4 regions of the Streptomyces sp. NBC_00569 genome follow, and region 3 is predicted to be linked to each of the others. Evidence: riboswitches for the same ligand, from Rfam matches in the RefSeq annotation. Region 3 holds a riboswitch; each other region holds the start of a gene.
The links. Region 3 has a riboswitch for cyclic di-AMP ahead of OHO83_RS36835 (C40 family peptidase). Riboswitches for the same ligand answer to the same signal wherever they lie in the genome.
Positions count from the first base shown of each region.

Region 1: another riboswitch for cyclic di-AMP. It lies ahead of OHO83_RS11100 (M23 family metallopeptidase); the one in region 3 lies ahead of OHO83_RS36835 (C40 family peptidase).
Region 2: another riboswitch for cyclic di-AMP. It lies ahead of OHO83_RS14480 (M23 family metallopeptidase); the one in region 3 lies ahead of OHO83_RS36835 (C40 family peptidase).
Region 4: another riboswitch for cyclic di-AMP. It lies ahead of OHO83_RS24420 (M23 family metallopeptidase); the one in region 3 lies ahead of OHO83_RS36835 (C40 family peptidase).

Region 1 is NZ_CP107783.1:2,429,782-2,431,961, reverse strand. It holds gene OHO83_RS11105 (tyrosine-protein phosphatase) at 1-386, opposite strand, end outside; cyclic di-AMP (ydaO/yuaA leader) riboswitch at 813-974, shown strand; gene OHO83_RS11100 (M23 family metallopeptidase) at 979-1,773, shown strand; gene OHO83_RS11095 (SGNH/GDSL hydrolase family protein) at 1,998-2,180, shown strand, end outside.
Region 2 is NZ_CP107783.1:3,223,290-3,225,469, forward strand. It holds gene OHO83_RS14475 (GntR family transcriptional regulator) at 1-210, opposite strand, end outside; gene OHO83_RS14480 (M23 family metallopeptidase) at 477-1,265, opposite strand; cyclic di-AMP (ydaO/yuaA leader) riboswitch at 1,279-1,434, opposite strand; gene OHO83_RS14485 (M16 family metallopeptidase) at 1,631-2,180, opposite strand, start outside.
Region 3 is NZ_CP107783.1:8,172,256-8,174,435, forward strand. It holds gene OHO83_RS36825 (ATP-binding protein) at 1-170, shown strand, start outside; gene OHO83_RS36830 (DUF6328 family protein) at 224-784, opposite strand; gene OHO83_RS36835 (C40 family peptidase) at 891-1,364, opposite strand; cyclic di-AMP (ydaO/yuaA leader) riboswitch at 1,368-1,545, opposite strand; gene OHO83_RS36840 (hypothetical protein) at 1,900-2,180, opposite strand, start outside.
Region 4 is NZ_CP107783.1:5,412,878-5,415,057, reverse strand. It holds gene OHO83_RS24420 (M23 family metallopeptidase) at 104-1,159, opposite strand; cyclic di-AMP (ydaO/yuaA leader) riboswitch at 1,171-1,316, opposite strand; gene OHO83_RS24415 (PP2C family protein-serine/threonine phosphatase) at 1,576-2,180, opposite strand, start outside.

The sequences.
Region 1 (2,180 bases), 5.7 Mb from region 3:
CGGTACGACGTGATCATGCGGTTCGCGGCCTGGCCCTCGGCGAGGGCGGCGCGCAGGTCGTCGAGGTTGCCGTCGCGGACCATCTGCCAGAACTCGGCGCCGTCCGCCGGGTCGGTCAGCGGCAGATTCACGTTCCGCACGCCGGGCAGCGTGACGTCGGGGCCTTCGAGGCGCTGGTCGGCGGCGTTGCGGAAGTCGAAGATCGTGTGCAGCCCGAGCGAGGAGAGGAACGCGGCGTCCTCATCCGTGGCGTGCGCGAGGTGACCACTGCGGAACAGCACGCCCTGCTTGACCCGTCGGCCGTCCACGGTCGGGAGACCACCGACATCGCGGAAGTTGCGCACTCCGGCCAACTCGGGCTCGGTGGACGGGACCTGCTGCGTCACGGGGGCTCCTCCCGGTCGACCGCGGCGCTGCTCGCCTGCGGGCGCCTTCGACGATACGACATGGCTGCCGGGGGCAACCATGTGAGAAGAGGCCGGCGATTGCGTGCTGAATGCCCGAAATAAGCAGGTAAGTAGGCAATAGGGCGTTACGAGATAACTAACCCCGAAATGAGGCCATATGGTGGCCGATAGGTGAGCAGGGTCATAGCGGTGACCGTGTGTGGCGACGGGCCCGAATGAATTTCCAGCAGGTATCGCACTTGCAAAGATCGCGAATCGACGGAGCGTGACGGCCTTTTCCGGAAAGGATCATTCAAGGATCAAGAACCGGAATGGCCAGGGGAATTCGCGGCTTGTCCCCGCGCTCTCCGCTCGCTTACGTTCAGCGCAATCCGGACGGACCGCCTCATCCTGCCGCCGCCCGGAAACCGCACATCGATCCGTGCTCGGCAGGAGCGGGGGACCCAGGTAGACCGCCGATTCCGGGACACCGGAACGGCTCGGGGTGAAGCCGTGCCCGAAACGGGCGCGGCCGGGCAGCTCCAGTCCGAACCCGACAGCTCACCTCGCAGGCGACGGAGAGGAACCCCCCATGCCCGCGAAGGGTAAGCACCGCCGTCCCAAGTCCCAGGGCTTCGCCCGCACGATCGTCGTCGCCGGCGTGGGCGGCGCCGCGCTCGCGCTGCCGCTGTTGGGTGCCACCGGTGCCCACGCCGCGACTCCCGCGGCCGCCCACTCGGTCGTGAAGGCCGCGGCCGCTCCCGCCGCTGCCAAGACCTACGCCGTCAAGGGCGGGGACACTCTTTCGAAGATCGCCGCCGCGCAGAACGTCAGCGGCGGCTGGAAGAAGCTCTACTCCGACAACCGCTCGGCCGTCGGCGACAACCCGTCCCTGATCCATCCGGGCCTGAAGCTGACGATCGGCCAGAAGGCCGCGGCCCCCGTCACGCAGGCTTCCGCGCCCAAGGCCGCCACCGGCGCCGGCTACACGCTGCCCGTCCAGAGCGCCTCCATCGGCACGGCCTACAAGACCGCGGGCAGTATGTGGTCCAGCGGCTACCACACCGGTGTCGACTTCGTGGTCCCGACGGGCACCCCGATCAAGGCCATAGCCGCGGGCACCGTCGTGTCGGCCGGTCTTGACGGCGCGTACGGCAACGAGGTCGTCATCCACCACGCCGACGGCAAGTACTCGCAGTACGCCCACATGTCGTCCCTCTCCGTCTCGTCCGGGCAGACCGTGACCGTGGGCCAGCAGCTCGGCCTCTCCGGCGCGACCGGCAACGTCACGGGCCCGCACCTGCACTTCGAGATCCGCACCACCCCGAGCTACGGCTCGGACGTGGACCCGGCCGCGTACCTCCGTGCGCACGGTGTCTCGCTCTGACCTCGACGCTGTGACGTCGCCCCGACCCTGACGGTGTGACGTGAAGGTGTCTCGCTGAGGGCGAGGTGTGACGTGAAGGGGCGGGTCCGGTTCCGGGCCCGCCCCTTCACGTGTCCCCGTCGTATTCCTCAAATCTCGAAACTGACCGGGTGGGCTATATCACCACCCGTCAACCCCTGCCTACGGTCGCGTAGGTCACATCGCAGGGTGAAAGATGTGTGGTCGTGGCAAACGAATCGAGATCACTCAGCGGCGGCACGATTCGGTCCTACGCGGCGGTGGGGGACAGCTTCACCGAAGGCGTCGGGGACCCCGGTCCCGACGGGGCCTTCGTGGGCTGGGCCGACCGTCTCGCCGTCCTCCTGGACGACCGGACCCCCGAGCACTCCTTCCGGTACGCGAACCTC
Region 2 (2,180 bases), 4.9 Mb from region 3:
GGTGGGTTCGGCGACGCACGCGCCCGCGTGCCTGCGGGTGACGACGAAGCCCTCGGCCTCCAGAGTGCGCAGCGCTTCGCGCACGGGGACGCGGGAGACTCCGTAGCGGCGGGCGAGCACCTCCTCGGTGAGTCTGCCGCCGCGCTCGTGGACACCGGAGACGATGTCGTCGCGGATCGCCGTGCATACCGAGTGCGCCGGAATGCGCATGAACCGACCTCCGCCTTAATCCCCGCGAAACGCGGTTGACAGTCGCTCGTACAGCGCGATTGAAATCCGTTCAGCGCGCCTGCCCGGCGACTCTATTCCAGCGGGCGCGAATTTCCGATGGCAGGCCGTAATCCATGGATATTTTTTGGACAGCGCAGCCGGGGGCGAACGAGCCGCGTCGGTGACGAGCGTGGCCGGTGACGCCGAAAGCCCCGGCTCGGTGAGCCGGGGCTTTCGGTGACGTCGTCGCGACTGCGCGGCGAAGGTCAGACGTTGATGCCGTGCAGGCGCAGGTACGCGACGGGGTCGATGTCCGAGCCGTACTCGGGGCTCGTGCGCGCCTCGAAGTGGAGGTGCGGGCCGGTGACGTTGCCGGTCGCCCCGGAGAGGCCTATCTGCTGCCCCGGGATGACCGTCTGGCCGACGGAGACGCCGATGGACGACAGGTGGCCGTACTGCGTGTACGTGCCGTCGTTCATCTTGATGACGATGTTGTTGCCGTAGGCGCCGCCCCAGCCCGCCTCCACGACGGTGCCCGCGCCCACGGCGTGGACCGAAGTGCCGCTGGCGGCGTGGAAGTCGATGCCGGTGTGGCTGCCGGAGGACCACAGGCCGCTGCTGGCCTTGTACGCGGTCGACACGTACGAGCCGGTGACGGGCATGACGAAGGCGTTCAGGCGCTTGCGCTCGGCCGCACGGGCTGCGCGCTCCTTGGCCTCGCGCTCGGCCTTGGCCTTGGCGGCGGCCTTGCGCCGGTCCTCCTCGGCCTTCTTCTTGGCGGCGGCCTCGGCCTTCTCCTTCGCGGCGGCCACGTCGGCGGCATGCTGCTGGGCGGCGGCCTGCGCGTCGATCTGCTCCGCGAGGGAGTCGCCGATGGAGATGGCCTTGGTCAGGCCGGTCTGCTCGAGAGACGCGTCGTCAGCGGCGAGGGCGGGGGCGGCGAGGCCTCCGATGACACCGGTCGTGGTGAGCGCGGCGACGCCGGCGACCTGCGCGGTGGTGCGCGTGAGACGGCTCGGGCGACGGTGCTTCCCGGTGGCACGGGTGAACGCCATGGAGTGGCTGATCCTTTCCTTCCTTCTCGCCTACCGGGTTAGCTGACGGGTTCGGAGCAGGAAGGTCTCCTACGGACCCCCTTCAGGGAAGGGCGTCCGATTCACCCCAGGGACGGTGGGTCCCCGGCTCCCCCGGCTCGCGCCTTGGGGGACTCGGCGATGACCGTCCGGTGCCGCGGGCGCGGCGTACATCTGGCGGACAGCCGGACCGACGCTAAGCGGGGCATCTTTCAATCAACAAACGGAACCGGGCTTTTGTAGCGCATGCCACAGGGCAGACAGGCAACCACTGGTTCAATTCGGACATACAGGGGCCCCGGTGGTCATCTCGCCCACCGGGGCCCCTCGTTGCACACCGGTCACGGTCAGCCCGTGACGACGGTCACCTCTCCGATGCCGAGCGCCCTGACGGGCTCCTCGATCTGGGCTGCGTCACCGACGAGCACCGTCACCAGACGGTCCATCGGGAAGGCGCTCACGACGGCCGCGGTGGCCTCCACGGTGCCCGTCGCGGCGAGCCGCCGGTACAGCTCCGCCTGGAAGTCGTCCGGCAGGTGCTGCTCGACCTGATCGGCGAGCGTCCCCGCGACCGCCGCGGCGGTCTCGAACTTGAGCGGGGCGACTCCGACCAAGTTCTGTACGGCCACGTCCCGTTCGGCGTCGGTGAGACCCTCGGCGGCGAGCGTGCGCAGCACCTTCCAGAGGTCGTCGAGCGCCGGACCCGTGTTCGGCGTGTCCACGGAGCCGCTGATGGCGAGCATCGCTGCGCCCGTCCCGTCCGGCGCCGAGCGCAGCACCTGGCCGAACGCCCGCACGCCGTAGGTGTATCCCTTCTCCTCGCGCAGGACACGGTCCAGGCGGGAGGTGAGGGTGCCGCCCAGGCAGTACGTGCCGAGCACCTGGGCCGGCCACACC
Region 3 (2,180 bases):
ACCCGAAGCGGCTCCCGGCCGCCGTCCAGCAGGACAACGGGCGCGGCATGGTGATCATCCGCTGGCTGACCGCCGAGTGCGGCGGAAGCCTGTCGGTCAGGCCCACCCCCGAAGGCGGCAAGACCGTATGGATCGCCCTGCCGTGGACGGTCCCTGTCCAGCAGGTGTGAGGGTCGGCAGGGGCGAAGGCCAACAGGAGGAAGTCCGGCAGGTATGAACGCGGCTACGGGGGCGGAGTGCCCGTCCCCTCTTCCTGTGCCCGGGTGAGCGAGCGCCGCGCCAGACGCGGCAGCACACCCCACAGGCCCGCGCAGACCGCGAACGTGCCCGCTCCCGCCGCGATTCCCGCCGCCCGCCCCGCCGTGACGTCCACGACGAGCAGCACGGACCCGGCCAGGGCGAGCGCCAGAACGCTCAGGCCGGCGGTGGCGAGCCGCGAGGACATCTGCACGATCTGCGGCTTGACACCGCGCCGGAACAGCGCGCGGTGCAGCGCCGCGGGCGCCGTGAGCAGCGCGGCGGCGAGCACCGCGAGCAGCAGCGTCGCGATGTAGGTCGCGCGCTGCACGGTGTCCAGCGACGGGAACCGCGCAGTGAACGCCAGCGTCAGCAGGAACGCGAAGAGGATCTGCACGCCCGTCTGGGTGACTCTCAGCTCCTGGAGCAGCTCGCCGAAGTTCCGGTCCGCGCGCTCCAGCGGCGTCTCGTGCCGGTCCCGGCCTCCGCTCGGCGGGCCCGGGTCGCGTGGGGCGTCCTCGTCGCCTGCGGTTCGGTCCTCGTCCATACGACCACGAGTACCCCATTGCGCGGTTCCGAGGCGGCCCGGGCGGGCGTGACACTCTCCGGTGCCTGGCGGGTCCCTGGAGCTCCCGGGGACCCGCCAGGCTGCGCTAGCGCACGCGCCCGTACCAGACGCGCTTCGTCCAGATCCGCTCGAGCCGCACCACGGCACCGGTCTTCGGCGAGTGCCAGATCCTCCCCTTCCCGGCGTAGATGCCGACGTGGTAGACGCCGCGGCCCGAATGGAAGAAGACGAGGTCACCGCGTTTTCGATGGGACGCGGAGACATGGCGGGTCTTGTTGTACTGCTGGGCGGCGGTGCGGGGCAGCTTCTTGCCCGCGGCCTTGAACGAGTAGAGCGTCAGGCCCGAGCAGTCGAACGTGCGCGGCCCTGTGGCGCCCCACCGGTAGGGACTTCCCTTCTTGGAGGCCGCGATCTGGAGTGCTTTCGTCGCCGGTGGTGCGGCCTCCGCTTCGGGCGCGGCTCCGGGCACCAGCAGGCTGCCACCCGCTACGGCGAGCGTGAGGGCCGAGGCGGTTCCGGCCCGGGCGAGCAGCGACGGGACACGATTGAGCGCAGTCATGCGCAACCCTTCGTCAGCCGCCTGTGAAGGATGACCTGTCGGATTCGGGCTGGCGAAGTTGCCCGGCCGCGATGTGCGGCTTCACCCCAAGGACCGGCCCGGAAAACAGCTCCGGCGGCCCGTCGTGCTCGGGTCCTCCACTCCTGCCGATCCACTTCTGTCGACCTGGCATCCGTACGGCGGCAGGACTCGGCGTCCGCACGGACCGCCCCGCCGCGGTGGCGGGGGCTTGTCGTCGGAAGGGATCTTCACGCACGAACGGCGCGAATGCAGCGCCGAATCGGCGTTGAGTGAGTGTCCTCACGGCTGGCCTGTTCGGGTGGACAGCGCACGTTTCCACCCCGTCGTCGGGGTCCCGACGACGCCCGCACCAGCAGCGGAAGGCGGAATCCCGGACTTCGCGTAGGCGTTCCGCGCAACTTTTCCGGTTCGCATGTGCGGGTGCCGGCTACTCCGTATGTGGGTACCTCTTCTGGTCCGTTTCGATCCGGGACCGGACAGTTCGCATCGGATCGCTTCGGTCTCGAACGCACCGTCAATTGACCGGCTCCGGTGGAACTGTGACCCGTTGTGCCCTTCTTTCTCCGTCCAGGACCCGCAAAGCCTGGGCGAGCGTCGTCGCGTGGACCTCGCTCTCGCCCCGCTGATGCATGAGCGTCAGAGCGTCCCTGAGGGCCGTCGCCCTGCCGACGAGTGCTTGCGCAGCGCGCAGTCCGCCATATGTGTGGTTGCTTCTGGCCGGGTTGATCCTGCCGAGCAGGTCGACCACCTCTAGATAGCGGTCGAGGAGGTCGCACTCGGCGCGCGTCAGCGCGG
Region 4 (2,180 bases), 2.8 Mb from region 3:
CACAACACCGAAATGGATCAAGATATTCCGGGCACGCCGGACCGGCAGCCCTGACGTCGGGGGGTCGCCGTCAGGACCGCCGGGGTTCGGAGGGTGGCGAGCCTCAGATCGTCAGGCCGTTGGAGCGCAGCCACGGCGCGGGGTCGACCCCGGTCGCCTGGCCGCCGGGGTGGACCTCCAGGTGGAGGTGCGGCCCGGTCACGTTGCCGGTGGCGCCGACGCGGCCGATGACGTCGCCGCTGGTCACCTTCTGGCCCGCGCTGACGTTGAGGGACGACTGGTGGCAGTACCAGAGCTCGGTGCCGTCCGGCAGCTCCAGGACGGTGCGGTAGCCGTACGCGCCCGCCCAGCCGGCTTCCTTGACGGTGCCGGAGTGGATCGCCTTCAGCGGGGTACCCGTCGGAGCGGCGAAGTCGAGACCCGTGTGGTAACCGGAGGACCACATCGAGCCGGGCTGACCGAAGGTGCCGGTGATCGTGTAGGAGGCGACCGGCAGCGTGAAGCTCTTGGCGAGCTCGGCGAGGCGCTCGGCCTCGGCCTTCTTCTTCGCGGCCTCCTCCGCCGCCTTCTTGTCGGCGGCGGCCTTGGCCTCGGCGGCGCCCTGCTCCTTGGCGGCGTCCTCGGCGGCCTTCTTCGCGGCGGCCTCCTCGGCGGCCGCGGCCTCGGCGTCGACGGCCTGGTCCTGCTGCTGCTCGGCCTGCTGCATGATGCGGGCGCGCAGCGCCTCACCGGCGGTCGTGCCCTGCCGGGCGTCCGCGGTGGAGATGCCGGCGCCGGTCAGCGGGGTCGCGCTGGTGCCGGACTCGTCGTCATCTCCGGAGACGTCGGATATCAGCGCGCCCACGCCGGGCAGGGACTTGGCGTCGGGCAGCGAGTCCTTGACGGCCGAGAGGTCGGGCATCGAGATGTGGACGGGAGGCTTGCCGCCCTGCGCGGTGGCGATGCCGCCCGCGCCGACGGCCGCGATCACGCCGACACCGAGAACAGTGGAGCTGCGCGCGAGACCGCCGCGCTGCTTGGCCACGCGGTGCCTGCCGCGTACGGGACGGACGGACTCCTCGGTGGGGTTCCACTCCTCCCAGGTCCGCTCGTCCGCTTCGCCGAACTCTTCGTCGATCGGCGCATAGGAGAACTCTGGGGCAGGCCGGTTGGACGCCACTGGGGCGCGCTCCTTTCCTTCCTTCTCGCCTACCGGGTTAGCTGACGGGTTCGGAGCAGGAAGGTCTCCTACCGACGCCTTCCGCAAGGAAAGACGTCCGATTCACCCCAAGTTGGTGGTTCCCCGGCTCCCTTGCGGGATTAGGCGCGTGCGCACGGAGCCATCTCTTGTGACGGCTGGGACGACCGCGCTGCGTTATCGAACGTTAATAGACACCGGGGCCCGATTCCAAGCCGTTCCGACTGATCGTTAACGCCTTTGGCCTGGACTTATCGGGGCACGAGCGGGCGGAATCGGGCGAGTTGACCCGCCGTCGGAACGGGTCGCCCATCTGACGGTTTGTCAAATGTTATGCGCAGCGACGCCGTTCGACTACATAAGGTGATGGCGGCCCTCACCGCTGCTTCACGGCTGCTTCACGGCCGCCTCACCGCGAGCAGCGCCATGTCGTCCGTCGTGCCGCCCCCGGTGTGCCGGCGGACCTCGGCGGTGAGCGCGGCCAGCAGCGGATCGGGCCCTGGGAACATTCGCCCCGCGAGCCGGGCCGCCGGGTCGTAGAAGGTGCCCTGCGCGTCGCGCGCCTCCGAGAGACCGTCGGTGTGGAGCAGCAGCGTCGCCCCGCTCGGGAACTCCGTCTCGGACGCGCGGTCGGGCCAGGTGCCGAGGTCCCCCATCCCGAGCGGCAGCGCGGGCTCCGGCGCCGACAGGACCTTGAGCGCCCCGTCGCCGTCCAGGAGCAGGGGCTCCGGGTGGCCGCGGTTGATGACGCGTACGAGACCGTTGCCGTGCGGGATCTCGGCGAGCACGGCCGTGGTGAAGCCCTCGAACTCGTCGAGGCCGTTGCGCCGCATCCCCTCCCGCGCGAGCGCCCGCTCCAGGCGCTGCGCGACCGCCTCCAGGGTCGCCTCCTGCTCGGCCGCCTCCCGGAAGGCGCCGATGACCACGGCCACGGCGGACACCGCGCCCATGCCCTTCCCGCGGACGTCGCCCACGACGAGCCGCACACCGTGCGGGGTGTCCT